DNA from 2 places in the Kutzneria chonburiensis genome. Region 1 is predicted to be linked to the other one. Evidence: predicted binding sites of a transcription regulator. Region 1 holds the regulator's gene; the other holds the start of a gene.
The links. Region 1 encodes HspR, which represses chaperone genes until heat shock. Its sites were predicted from a motif close to ANNTTGAGTNNNNNNNACTCAANNT; they were not measured.
Positions count from the first base shown of each region.

Region 2: lon (endopeptidase La) is a predicted target of HspR. The motif match lies at 3,892-3,916, and genes of this name have one in related genera.

Region 1 is NZ_CP097263.1:7,217,842-7,224,914, reverse strand. Features, by position in the region: gene grpE (nucleotide exchange factor GrpE) at 1-163, shown strand, start outside; gene dnaJ (molecular chaperone DnaJ) at 191-1,369, shown strand; gene M3Q35_RS33185 (heat shock protein transcriptional repressor HspR) at 1,369-1,797, shown strand; gene M3Q35_RS33180 (FAD-binding oxidoreductase) at 1,886-2,989, opposite strand; gene M3Q35_RS33175 (pyridoxamine 5'-phosphate oxidase family protein) at 3,292-4,035, shown strand; gene M3Q35_RS33170 (MarR family winged helix-turn-helix transcriptional regulator) at 4,099-4,548, shown strand; gene M3Q35_RS33165 (MarR family winged helix-turn-helix transcriptional regulator) at 4,548-4,997, shown strand; gene clpB (ATP-dependent chaperone ClpB) at 5,244-7,073, shown strand, end outside.
Region 2 is NZ_CP097263.1:5,768,436-5,775,508, forward strand. Features, by position in the region: gene cobN (cobaltochelatase subunit CobN) at 1-2,548, opposite strand, end outside; gene M3Q35_RS26025 (SAM-dependent methyltransferase) at 2,859-3,671, opposite strand; gene lon (endopeptidase La) at 3,928-6,267, shown strand; gene M3Q35_RS26035 (TetR/AcrR family transcriptional regulator) at 6,336-7,040, opposite strand.

The sequences.
Region 1 (7,073 bases):
GTTCGACCCCTCGGTGCACGAGGCGGTGCAGCACAACACCTCGGCCGAGGTGACCGGCCCGACCGTGACGGCCGTGCTCCGGCGCGGCTACCGGTTCGGCGAGCGCCTGCTGCGGCCGGCGCTGGTCGCGGTCACCGACCATGAGCCGGCGAACGCTGAGTAAGTACCACGCAGGAGGGAGGGACGCCCGGTGAGCGCACGGGATTGGATCGACAAGGATTTCTACGGCGACCTGGGCGTCTCCTCCGACGCCACGGCCGACGAGATCAAGAAGGCGTACCGGAAGCTGGCCCGGGAGCTGCACCCCGACGCCAACCCCGGTGACGCCAAGGCCGAGGCCCGCTTCAAGTCGGTCTCGCAGGCCTACGGCGTGCTGTCGGACGCGGAGAAGCGCAAGCAGTACGACGAGGCCCGGCGGCTGTTCGGCTCCGGCGGGTTCCGGCCCGGCGGTGGCGGCTTCGGCGGCGGCACGAGCTCGTTCGACCTTGGCGACCTGTTCGGCGGGGCGCAGGCCGGCGGTGGGCAGGGTGGCCTCGGCGACCTGCTCGGCGGCCTGTTCGGCCGGGGCGGGCGAGGCGCGGGAGCGGCGTCGGCGACGCGGGCCAAGCGCGGCGACGACGTCGAGACCGACGTGCGGATCGACTTCGTGGAGGCGGTCCGCGGCGCGACGGTGCCGCTGCGGCTGTCCAGCCCGTCGACCTGCGGCACCTGCCACGGGTCGGGGGCCAAGCCGGGCACCACGCCGCGCACCTGTCCGACCTGCAAGGGCGCCGGGCTGGTCAGCCGGAGCCAGGGCGCGTTCGCGTTCAGCGAGCCGTGCCGCGACTGCCGGGGCACCGGCAAGATCATCGACGACCCGTGCCCGGAGTGCGCCGGCGAGGGCGTGAGCACCAAGGTGCGCACGCTGACCGTGCGGATTCCGGCCGGTGTCGACGACGGTCAGCGGATCCGGCTGGCCGGCCAGGGCGAGCCCGGACGCAACGGCGGACCCAGCGGCGACCTGTTCGTCCGCGTGCACGTCACGCCGCACGCGGTGTTCGGACGATCCGGTGACGATCTCACGGTGACGGTCCCGGTGACCTTCCCCGAGCTGGCGCTGGGCACCACACTGACGGTGCCGACGCTGGACTCGAGCGTCAACGTGAAGGTGCACCCGGGCACGGCCAGCGGCCGCATCCTGCGGGTGCGCGGCAAGGGCATCGAGCGCAGGGACGGCCGCACGGGAGACCTGCTGGTCACGCTGCAGGTGGCGGTGCCGTCGCGGTTGGACGGCAAGGCCGAGGAGGCGCTGAAGGCGTACGCCGAGGCCACCGCCGACCACGACCCGCGGGCGGAGTTGGACGCGCTGCTGGGAAAGGGTGAGACGTGATGGGCAACCCGTTCTCGTTCCCGCCGGGGACCAACGAGGACACTCCGGTGTTCGTGATCTCGGTGGCGGCCCAGCTCTCCGGGCTGCACGCGCAGACGCTGCGCAGCTACGACCGGCTCGGCCTGGTGTCGCCGGGCCGGGCCACCGGCGGTGGTCGGCGCTACTCGGCCCGGGACATCTCGCTGCTCCGCGAGGTGCAGCGGCTGTCCCAGGAGGAAGGCGTCAACCTGGCCGGCATCAAGCGCATCATCGACCTGGAGAACCAGGTGGACGCGCTGAAGTCCCGGCTGACCGAGCTGCTGGAGGAGCTGGCCGCGGCGCACGCGGCGGCCGAGCAGGCCGCGGCCGCGGTGCACGCCTCGTACCGCCGCGACCTGGTGCCGGTCCGTCAGCAGCAGCAGATCGTGGTCTGGAAGCCCAAGAAGTAACCCCGGCGAGTCCCGCCCACAGTCACACCGAAAGTACGAAACGGATTCGTGCTTTCGGTGTGACGCTAAGCGGGACTCGCCGGGGTTGTTAGTCGAGGGTGAACGGGTCGTAGCGGATGTGGTCCAGCGGCGTGCCGGCCACCAGCATCCGCGACACGGTGGCCCGGATCATCGCCGGCGAGCCGCAGACCAGGACCTCCCGGTCCGACCAGGCGCCGTAGCGGGTGACCACGTCGGCCAGCGAGCCGTGCTCGTAGCCCTGCAGGCCCGGCTCGGACTCGACCACCGGCACCACGGTCAGCCAGGGGTTGCTCTGGGCGATGCGCTGGAGGTTCTCCAGGTCGTACAGGTCCTCACGGGTGCGGCCGCCGACGAACAGGTGCACCCGGGGGTTCTCGCCCCACTGGGCCAGGTTGTCCAGGATGGACCGCATCGGGGAGACACCGGTGCCGCCGGCGACCATCAGAATGTCCCGCTCACCCTCGCGGTCCACGGTGAGCCGGCCCATCGGGGCGCCGATCCGCCACTGGTCGCCGACCTGGGTGTGGGCCACGATCGACCGGCTGACCCAGCCGCTGTTGACGGCGCGGATGTGGAACTCGATGGTGCCGTCCTCGCGGGGCGCGTTGGCCGGGCTGTAGTAGCGCCACAACCGGGGCCGCTGCGGGGTCTCCACGCTCACGTACTGGCCGGGCTGGTAGGGCACCGGGTAGTCGGGCTGCACCCGGACGACGGCCAGACCCCAGCTCAGGCGCTTGTGGTCGACGACGGTGGCCGGCCAGAAGGCGGGGCCCTCGTCGGCCGCCGCGGCCTCCTGCATGGACCGGGCCATGATCGTGTACGCCTCGGCCCAGGCCCGCTCGACCTGCGGCGTCCACGACTTGCCGGCGAACTTCTTGATCGAGGCCAGCAGCGCGGTGCCGACCGACTCGTAGTGGCTGGCGACCACGCCGAACTTGCGGTGGTCGCGGCCGAGCTGGCGCAGGAACGGGATCAGGTCGTCCGGGCGGTCGACCATCTGCACCACGTGCACGAGGGCCCGCAGCAGGCGGCTGCGCTGCACCGACATGTTCACCGGGAACATGTCCCGGGTGGTCGGCGCGAGGCTGAACAGCATCCCGTAGAAGAACTTCGCCACTTCGTCGGCGCAGGGTTCAACGACCGCGAAGCTCTCGCGAATCATCCGCACCATCGCGGTGACACCAGGTGGCGGTTCGCGTTGAGGGTTGGTCGCAGGCAAGGGATTCAACACGGCGTTGGCTGTCATGGTCCGGGCGCAGTCTCCACGTAGTCAGGGGCACCTGGCAAGGCACCCCGTGGTCAAGCATCCGTCCCCCGACAGGGTGGACCCTAACTCGACATCGGGTCCTTGTGGGACTTGATGCCACGTTCGAGCGAACCGGGGTAACTAACTGTTGACAGACCTTCCCACGAACGGGCGAAGAATGGGCCGGGGGTGTGCAGAACGCGGTCGGCGTGACACGGTGGATCACCGTGACCCCCGTCCACCTTGCTCCGACCGGTACCGCCGGTCCCGAGCTGCTCCAGCTGGAGCTGTCGGATGCGCCGTCCCCCGCGGTGACCGACATCACCCTGCACCCCGACGATCCGTTGGGCGCGATGCCCGACGCGGCCCACTTACCCGGTTCGCGCGGCGAGCACCTGCTCCAGCGCGCCTTCGGCTCGGTCGACCGGGCCACCCGCTTCTACCGTGATCAGGTCCTCGACCATCTCAACGACGAGATGCGTGGGTTCGTTACACGCATGGACATGGCCTTCATCGGCACGGCCGACGCCGCAGGCGAGTGCGACGTCTCCTTCCGGGCCGGCCCGCGCGGCTTCGTCCAGGTGCTGGGCGAGCGCTGGCTGGCCTATCCCGAGTACCGGGGCAACGGCGTCATGGCCAGCCTCGGCAACATCAGCGAGAACGCCCACGTGGCGATGCTGCTGCTGGACTTCGTCGACGACCTGATCGGCCTGCACGTCAACGGCCGGGCTCGCATCGTCGACGACGCCGAGCTGCGGGCGGTGCACCCCGATCTACCGACCGAGTTCGACCGCGGCCGCACGCCCGAGCGCTGGGTGGTGCTCGAGGTGGTCGAGGCCTACATTCACTGCCGCAAGCACATCCCCAGGCTGGTGCCGGTCGACCGGACCCGGGACTGGGGCACCGACGACCGCCGCAGCAAGGGCGGGGACTTCTTCGGCGTCCGATCGGCCAGAACGGCGGCCCGCTAGCGGGGATCGGACACCCCGACCACTACGGTTTGACGTTCGTGTGACGCGGATGGAGGACCAAGGGTGGACGAGCACGATCAGGCTGACCGCCGGGAGGCAGCCCAGGCCGTGGAGCGGGCCCTTTCGGTGCTGTTCGGCCGGGCCCGCAGCTTCTCCCTGCAGGTCGCCAAGCAGGTCCACCCGGGCCTGGACACCGCCTCGTACGCCCTGCTCGTGCACCTGTACGAGACCGGACCGGTGCGCGCCGCGGAGATCGTGGAGCGCACCGGCCTCGACAAGTCGACGGTCAGCCGGCAGATCGCCCGGCTGGAGGAGCTCGGCCTGCTGGAACGGGCCGTGGACAGCGCCGACGGCCGGGCCCGCATCGTGCAGCTGACCGAGACCGGCCACGACCGGCTGGACGCCGTCCGCAGCGACCGCCGCAAGCTGCTGTGGGAGCGGCTCTCGCACTGGTCCAACGAGGACATGCACACGTTCTCCGCCCTGTTGGATCGGCTGAACGAGGTGCTGTGATGGGGCCGTCGGTCGACGAGGCGCTCGAGCTGATCCGGCAGCTGCGGATGCTCAACCAGATCCAGAACGCGGCTCGGGCCCGGTTCTGGGACGACGAGTTCGGCCTGCACCCGGCGGCCGGCGCGCTGCTGGCCGACGTGGTGGCCCGCGGCGAGGTCCGGGTGTCCGACCTGGCCGAGCAGCGCGTGGTCGACACCTCCGTGGTCAGCCGGCAGATCGCCCAGCTCCAGAAGGCCGGCCTTGTCGATCGCCGTCCGTCGCCCAGCGACGGCCGGGTGGCGCTGATCAGCCCGACCGAGCGCGGCCTTCAGGTGCTGGCCGGCTGGAAGGAGAAGCAGGCCGAGTTGATCCGGTCGGCCTTCGGCGACTGGGACGATTCGCGGCTGAGCGCGGCCAATGGCGTGCTGCGTGAGCTGGTCGCGTCGCTGCGGGCGTCGCTGGAAGCGTGACCACCCGGACGGCGCAGTCGACCATGCCGACCTGTGGATCGTCACCTGGGGATTGTGGACAACCGCGCCGGCCTTGGGGACAACCCCGATTCGCATGTGGGTGAACGGCCCGGATGTGGCCGTTGAGCTGGCGTGACACCGTGAGGTGAGCCGGCCCACTCGGGTATGCTCGTACTTGAGCGGAACAGACTCAACTTTTCTGACGTTGAATCGAGTGACCCCGAAGTCTCGCCCCGAAGGTGGGAGATGAACCAGTTCAACCCGACCACGAAGACGCAGCAGGCGGTGTCCGAGGCGGCCCAGGCCGCGACGATGGCCGGCAATCCCGACATCACGCCGGTGCACCTGCTCGCCGCACTGCTGGCCCAGGGTGACGGTCTGACCGCCCCGCTGCTCACCGCGGTCGGGGCCGATCCGGCGCAGGTGCGCGCCGAGCTGGAGAAGCTCGCGCACTCGCTGCCGTCGGCGACCGGCGCCACCATGTCCGCCCCGCAGCTGTCCCGCGACGGCCTGCGGGTGATCACGCACGCCCAGCGGCTGGCCACCGAGATGGGCGACGAGTACGTCTCCACCGAGCACCTGCTGGTGGGACTGGCCGCCGAGGGCGGCGCGGTCGCCGACCTGCTGCGCCGGCACGGCGCGTCGGCCGACGCGCTGCGCGACGCCTTCACCAAGGTCCGCGGCTCGTCCCGGATCACCAGCCCTGACCCGGAGGGCACCTTCCAGGCGCTGGAGAAGTACGGCGTCGACCTGACCCAGCGGGCCCGTGACGGCGAGCTCGACCCGGTGATCGGCCGCGACGCCGAGATCCGCCGCGTGGTGCAGGTGCTGTCCCGGCGGACCAAGAACAACCCGGTCCTGATCGGCGAGCCCGGTGTCGGCAAGACCGCCATCGTCGAGGGCCTCGCCCAGCGCGTGGTGGCCGGCGACGTGCCGGAGTCGTTGCGCGGCAAGCGAGTCGTCTCCCTCGACCTGGGGTCCATGGTCGCCGGCGCGAAGTACCGCGGCGAGTTCGAGGAGCGGCTCAAGGCCGTGCTCAAGGAGATCACCGACTCCGACGGCCAGGTCATCACCTTCATCGACGAGCTGCACACCATCGTCGGCGCCGGCGCGACCGGCGAGGGCGCGATGGACGCCGGCAACATGATCAAGCCCATGCTGGCCCGCGGCGAGCTGCGCATGGTCGGCGCGACCACGCTGGACGAGTACCGCCAGCACATCGAGAAGGACCCGGCGCTGGAGCGCCGGTTCCAGCAGGTGCTGGTGGGCGAGCCGAGCGTGGAGGACACGATCGGCATCCTGCGTGGCCTCAAGGAGCGCTACGAGGTGCACCACGGTGTCCGCATCACCGACACCGCGCTGGTCGCCGCGGCCACCCTGTCCGACCGCTACATCACCGCCCGCTTCCTCCCGGACAAGGCCATCGACCTGGTCGACGAGGCCGCGTCCCGGCTGCGGATGGAGATCGACTCGCGGCCGGTCGAGATCGACGAGGTGGAGCGCGCGGTGCGCCGTCTCGAGATCGAGGAGATGGCCCTGGAGAAGGAGTCCGACCAGGCCTCCAAGGACCGCCTCGACACGCTGCGGGCCGAGCTGGCCGAGAAGCGCGAGACGCTGTCCGCGCTGACCGCCCGGTGGCAGAACGAGAAGGGCTCGATCGAGAAGGTCCGCGAGCTCAAGGAGCAGCTGGAGCAGCTGCGCGGCGAGTCGGAGCGGGCCGAGCGGGACAGCGACCTCGGCCGGGCCGCCGAGCTGCGCTACGGCCGGATCCCGGCGCTGGAGAAGGAGCTCGCGGCGGCGACGGCGAGCACCCCGAGCGACGACGTGATGCTCAAGGAGGAGGTCGGCCCGGACGACGTGGCCGACGTGGTCAGCGCGTGGACCGGAATTCCGGCGGGACGGCTGCTCGAAGGCGAGACGGCCAAGCTGCTGCGGATGGAGGACGAGCTCACCCGGCGCGTCGTCGGCCAGGCCGAGGCCGTGCGCGTGGTGTCCGACGCGGTGCGCCGGACCAGGGCCGGCGTCGCCGACCCGGACCGTCCGACCGGCTCGTTCCTGTTCCTCGGGCCGACCGGC
Region 2 (7,073 bases), 1.4 Mb from region 1:
CCAAGGCCGAGCCGACGTCGAAGGCGTTGCGGGACGGGATCGCCTTGGGGTCGACGGAATAGAAGTTGCGGCCGGTGGGCAGCACCGACACCAGGCCGCGGGTCGGAGATCCGGACGGGCCCGGCTCGATGAACCGGCCGTCCAGTGCGCGCAGCACATTCGTGATCTCGTCGGTGGTACGGGCCAGTCGCGGCACCAACTCGTCGCGGGCGAAGGCGAGCACCGTCTCCACTGCCTCGATACGTTCCCCCAGCACGGTTTCCGTGCTGCCCTCGGTCGTCCAGCCGTTGTCGTGCACCGAGGTCACCAGCCGGCGGGCCAGCTCCTCCAGCAGGTCAACCGCATCGGCGCCGGTCTGCGCCGGGCCGTCGACCAGTTCGGACAGTCGGCCGGCCTCGACGCGAGCGCCCGGATCGGCCAGCAGCCGCTCCTCGTCCAGTCCGAAGTGGACGGCCAGCGCGGCCCGAAGTCCCGTGATCGCCCCGACCTTGCCGCCGAACACCTGTCGCGCCCGCAGCACCGCGAGCACGTCGTTGATCAGCTCTTCGCCTTCCGGGGCGCGGCCGAGGATGTGCAGGCCGTCGCGGATCTGCACGTCCTTGATCTCGCACAGGTAGCCGTCGATGTGCATGACGAAGTCGTCGAAGTCGTCCTCGCCGGGCGCCTCGGACTGGTGCAGGTCGTGGTGCAGCTTGGCGCTGGTGACCAGTTCCCAGATCTGGCCGCGCACGGTGGCCAGCTTGGTCGGGTCCAGCGCCTGCACGGTCGCGTACTCGTCCAGCAGCTGCTCCAGCTTGGCCATGTCGCCGTACGTGTCGGCGCGGGCCATCGGCGGGATCATGTGGTCGACCACGGTGGCGTGTGCGCGGCGCTTGGCCTGCGTGCCCTCGCCGGGATCGTTCACGATGAACGGGTAGATCATCGGCAGGCCGCCGAGCACGGCATCCGGCGCGCAGTCGTCGGACAGGCCCAACCCCTTGCCCGGCAACCACTCCAGTGTGCCGTGCTTGCCGAGGTGCAGCACCGCGTGCGCGCCGAACTCGTGCTCCAGCCAGCGATAGGCGGCCAGGTACTGGTGCGAGGGCGGCAGGTTCGGGTCGTGGTAGATGGCCACCGGGTTCTCACCGAAGCCGCGCGGCGGCTGGATCATCAGCATCACGTTGCCGAACTGGAGCGAGGCCACGTAGATCTCGTCGTCGGTGACGTAGAGCTGACCCGGCGCCGCACCCCAGTGTTCCGTGACGCCATCGCGGAAACTCTGCGGCAGCGCGTCGAACCAACGGCGATAGGTGGCCGACGGGATCGTGATGGCCGCGCCGGACATCTGCTCCTCGGTCAGCCAGTCCACGTCGTGCCCGCCGGCCGCGATCAGCCGGTGGATCAGCCGGTCGCCGTCCAAAGTGGACACGTCGAGGCCGCCGAGGTCGTAGCCCTGCTCGGCCATCCGCTTGAGCAGGATCACCGCCGAGGCCGGCGTGTCGAGGCCGACCGCGTTGCCGACGCGGGCGTGCTTCGTCGGGTACGACGACAGCACGATCGCGACCTTCTTGTCCGCGTTGGGCACGTGCCGCAGTCGGGCCAACCCCACCGCCGTGCCGGCAACCCTCGCCGCGCGTTCGCCGTCGGCCACGTACACCGGGATGCCGTCCGGGCCGTTCTCCTTGAAGGAGAATGGAACGCCGATCAGCCGGCCGTCGAACTCCGGGATCGCCACCTGCATCGCCGCGTCCATCGGGGACAGTGCCGCGTCGGACTCCCGCCAGGCCGCCCGTGACGACGTGAGGCAGAGTCCTTGCAGCACCGGGATGTCCAGCTGCGCCAACGCCCCCGCGTCCCAGGCGTCTTCGTCGCCGCCCGCGCTGGCGTCCGCCGCCACCGCCCCGCCGGCCGCCAGCACCGTCGCCACGACCGCGTCGCAGCGGCTGAGGACTTCGAGCAGCCCTTCGGACTCGTCGCCGGCCAGGCCGCGCAGCGAGCCGCAGAACACCGGCAGCACATTGGCTCCGGCCGCCTCCACCGCGTCGGCCAGCGTGTCGACAAATGCCGTGTTTCCGGCCAGCGCGTGCGCCCGGTAGAACACGATGCCGACCGTCGGCCTGCCTTCTTCGTGCCGCCTTTCGCCGTGCACGCCGTAAACGGGCGTTTTCACCGGCGGCTCGAATCCCTCGCCGGTCAGCAACACCGTGTCGGACAGGAAGCCGGCCAGCTGCCCCAGGTTGGCCGGGCCACCCTCGACCAGGTACGCAAGCGCTTGCGTGGCCACGCCGGCCGGCACCGTGGAGACCGCCATCAGCTCCGCGTCCGGCGATGCCTCACCGCCGAGGCACACCGTCGGCTTGTTCGCCGCCAGGACCGCGTCCAGGCCTTCTTCCCAGGCCCGCTTGCCGCCCAGCAGCCGCACCACCACCAGATCGGCGTCTCGGAGCAGCGCCGGCAGCTCCTCGACCTCCAGCCGAGCCGGGTTGCCGACCGTGTAGTCGGCCCCGCTGGCCCTGGCCGCCAACAGGTCCGTGTCTGCCGTCGAGAGCAGCAGGACGCGCGAAGTCATCAGCCGTACCCTCCTCGGGGTCCCGCGCCCCGGGTAGAGACATCACGGCCGGTGGTGGAGTGTCTGGCTTTCACAGTGGCGCGACCGCCCCGGACTCCCACCGGGTTCCTCGCTCCCACCGCCGTCTGGTCGGTTCATGCTAACGACCGAACACGCCCAACCCCGACAGTCGAGATCCACCCCACGCGCCCCCACCCCCACGTGAGTGGCTCATTTGGCGTTTTGCCCCCACGTGAGTGGCTCACATGGCCGCCAAGCGCAAATGAGCCACTCAGGTAGGGAATCAGGGGTTGCCCGGTCACGTAGGGCGTCAGGGCTTGCGGGCGACGCCGCCGTAGGACAGGTGGACCTTGCCCTCGTTCTGGTCGCTCCACTCGGAGCGCCACTGCCGCACCGGCACCACGCCGGGATCGATCAGCTCCAGGCCGGTGAAGAACTTGGCCACCTCACCGTAGGTCCGCGGGTGCAGCTGGGCGCTGATCTTGCGGTAGATGCCCTCGACCTCGCTGACCGCGCCCAGCTGCTCCTCGGGCACGAAGTCGACCGTGGCGTGCGAGACGGCCAGGTAGCTGCCGGGGGCCAGCGCGTCGCGGTAGGCCTCGACCAGGCCGTGCGGGTCGTCGGCGTCGGGCAGGTAGTGCAGCACGGCGATGGCGATCAGGCCGACCGGCCGGGAGAAGTCGATCATCTCGCGGACCTGGGGCAGGCCGAGCACCGAGTCGGGGTGGCGCAGGTCGGCCCGCACCGGCGCGACCAGCGGATTGTCGCCGAGGATGGTCCGGCTGTGGGCCACCGCGATGGGCTCGTTGTCCACGTAGACCACGCGGGCGGCGGGATTGATCCGGTGCGCGATCTCGTGCACGTTGCCCACGGTCGGAATGCCGGAGCCGAGGTCGAGGAACTGGTCGACGCCGGCGGCGACCAGGCAGTTGACCACCCGTCTCAGGAAGGACCGGCTGGCCCGCATGCCGTTGGCCACCTCGGGCATGGCCCGCACGGCCTGCTTGGCGGCGGCCCGGTCGACGGCGAAGTTGTGCGCGCCGCCGAGGAAGTAGTCCAGGATCCGGGCCGGGTTGGGGCGGTCGAGGTCGACGTCGGCCGGTATCCACCGAGGACGGTGCATCCGCGCGACCCCTTCCGACTAACTTCACCCGATCGTGTTAATGGTGGGGGCGCGGTCACGCCCTGTCCACACTCCGCGGGCGAACAACACGCAGGGAATGCGCGGCATCACTGCGCGTTGACTACAGGTGTGCCGCACCGTCAACCACCTCACGAAACGTAGTCGGCGGCCGAGATCGCTCACGGCGAACAGCCGTTCGGGAACAGTTCCCGGCTCCAGTTGGTTGAGCCAGTACGACTCAACCTTGGAGGATGACGTGAGCGAAACACTGGCACTCCCGGTGCTCCCGCTGGACGACGTGGTCGTGCTGCCCGGCATGGTGGTGCCGGTCAAGCTCGCCGACGCGGAGATCCGCGCGGCCGTCGAGGCCGCGCAGGCCGGCGACACCGGGTCGAAGGTGCTGCTGGTCCCCCGCCTGGAGGGCAAGTACGCCAAGGTGGGCACGCTGGGTGTGATCACCCAGATCGGCCGGCTGCCCGGCGGCGAGCGCGCCGCCGTGGTCCGCGGCACCGACCGGGTGCGCATCGGCACCGGCACTACCGGCCCCGGCGCGGCGCTGTGGGTGCAGGCCGAGGTCCAGGACGAGCCCGCGGTCGACGAGAGCACGCACGAGCTGGCCAAGGAGTACCGCACCCTGGTCACCTCGATCCTGCAGCAGCGGGGCGCGTGGCAGGTGGTCGACTCGGTGCAGGGCGTCGACGACCCCTCCGCGCTGGCCGACCTGGCCGGCTACGCCTCCTACCTCAGCGACGAGCAGAAGATCTGGCTGCTGGAGACCGTGGACGTCCGCGAGCGGCTGGAGAAGCTGCTGGCCTGGGGCCGTGAGCACCTGGCCGAGCTGGACGTGGCCGAGACGATCCGCAAGGACGTCAAGGAGGGCATGGAGAAGCAGCAGCGCGAGTTCCTGCTGCGCCAGCAGCTGTCGGCCATCCGCAAGGAGCTGGCCGAGCTGGACGGCAAGCCGGCGTCCGAGGAGCAGGACTACCGGGCCCGGGTGGAGGCCGCCGACCTGCCGGAGAAGGTGCGGGAGGCCGCGCTGACCGAGGTGGACAAGCTGGAGCGGACCTCGGAGCAGTCGCCCGAGGTCAGCTGGATCCGGACCTGGCTGGACACCGTCCTCGACATCCCGTGGAACGAGCGGACCGAGGACGCCTACGACATCACCGGGGCGCGGGCGGTGCTGGACGCCGATCACGCGGGCCTCGACGACGTGAAGGACCGCATCATCGAGCACCTGGCGGTGCGGCGGCGCCGGGCCGACAAGGGTCTCGGGGTCGTCGGCGGCCGGCGCAGCGGCGCCGTGCTCGCGCTGGTCGGGCCGCCCGGCGTCGGCAAGACGTCGCTGGGCGAGTCGGTGGCCCGGTCGATGGGCCGCAAGTTCGTCCGGGTCGCCCTCGGCGGCGTCCGGGACGAGGCAGAGATCCGCGGCCACCGGCGCACCTACGTCGGCGCGCTGCCCGGTCGCATCGTGCGGGCCATCAAGGAGGCCGGCTCGATGAACCCCGTCGTGCTGCTGGACGAGGTCGACAAGGTCGGCTCGGACTACCGCGGCGACCCGACGGCGGCCCTGCTGGAGGTGTTGGACCCGGCGCAGAACCACACGTTCCGGGACCACTACCTGGAGGTCGAGCTGGACCTGTCGGACGTGTTGTTCCTGGCCACGGCCAACGTGCTGGAGTCCATCCCCGGCCCGCTGCTGGACCGGATGGAGCTCGTTCGGCTGGACGGGTACACCGAGGACGAGAAGGTCACCATTGCCCGTGATCACCTGCTGGCCCGCCAGCTGGAGCGGGCCGGCCTGACCGCCGAGGACGTCACCGTCACCGACGACGCGCTGCGCCGGCTGGCCGCGGAGTACACCCGGGAGGCCGGGGTCCGCGACCTGGAGCGGTCCATCGCCCGCGTGCTGCGCAAGGCGGCCGTCGACGAGGGCAAGCTGCCGCTGACGGTGTCGAACGACAACCTGCCCGACTTCCTCGGGCGGCCGCGGCACACGCCGGAATCGGCCGAGCGCACGGCGGTGCCGGGCGTCGCCACCGGGCTCGCGGTCACCGGTGTCGGCGGTGACGTGCTGTTCGTCGAGGCCTCGCTGGCCGACGCGGAGACGGGTTCGACCGGGGTGTCGCTGACCGGGCAGCTGGGCGACGTGATGAAGGAGTCGGCGCACATCGCGCTGAGCTACCTCCGCTCGCACGGGGCCGAGCTGGAACTGCCGGTCGGCGACCTGAAGGACCGCGGCGTGCACGTCCACGTGCCGGCCGGCGCGGTGCCCAAGGACGGCCCGAGCGCCGGTGTCACCATGACCACCGCGCTGGCGTCGCTGCTGTCGGGACGGCCGGTCCGGTCGGACGTGGCCATGACCGGCGAGGTGTCGCTGACCGGGCGGGTGCTGCCCATCGGCGGCGTCAAGCAGAAGCTGCTGGCCGCGCACCGGGCGGGTATCACGACTGTGTTGCTGCCCAAGCGGAACGAGCCCGACCTGGACGACGTGCCGACCTCGGTGCGTGAGCAGCTGGAGGTGCACCTGGTGGCGGACGTCCGCGAGGTGCTGGACATCGCCCTGCAGCCGGTGAACGCGCCGGTGCTGAGCGCCTGACCGACCCCGCCGGCCTTCGACGGCCGGCGGGCCCAGACCAACTGAATGATCGCGTGGCCCGCTCCCCCTCAGCGGGCCACGCTTTTTTCTATGCCCGCCAACACACAGTTCAGCCCGAAGGCGAACTGCTGGTCGTGACTGAGGTCTTCGGCGTCGAAGATGCGGCGGGCCACCAGCGGGTACTTCCCGCTGTCGATGATCACTTCCCGCACGTACGGCGAGACCGCGTTGCGCCACTCGTCCTGGGTCATTCCGGTGCTGCGCACGTCTTCCCGTTCCGACAGCTCGGCCAGCACCGCCCCGTGCACGTAGTTCGCCACCGCCCCCAGCAGGGCCGAGGCAAGCGTGATGTCGTCGGTCGCGCCACTGGCCGCCGCCAGCGCCAAGTCGCTGCGGCGCAAGGCGTTCGGGCCCAGCGACGGCCGGCTGCGCAGCTCGGTCGCCAGCCACGGGTGGCGCAGCATCGAGGCCCGCATGCCGTCGGCGACCACCGTCAGGTCGGCCTTCCAGTCACCGGACGGGTCCCGTAGCTCGTCCTCGCCCTGCACGGCGTCGACCATCAACTCCAGCAGCTCGTCCTTGTTCGTGACGTAGCGGTAGAGCGAGGTCGTGCCGGTGCCGGCTTCGGTGGCCACCCGGCGCATGGTCAGCGCCGGTGTGCCTTCGGCGTCGGCGATCCGGATCGCGACCGTGACGATCTGCTCGACGCTCAGCGCCTGCCGGCGGCGCGGCTCCGCCAGTCGGGTCCAGACCAGCGTGAACGGTGGGGCCATGGCGCTCACCCTACTAACTGGGTACAGTGTTCC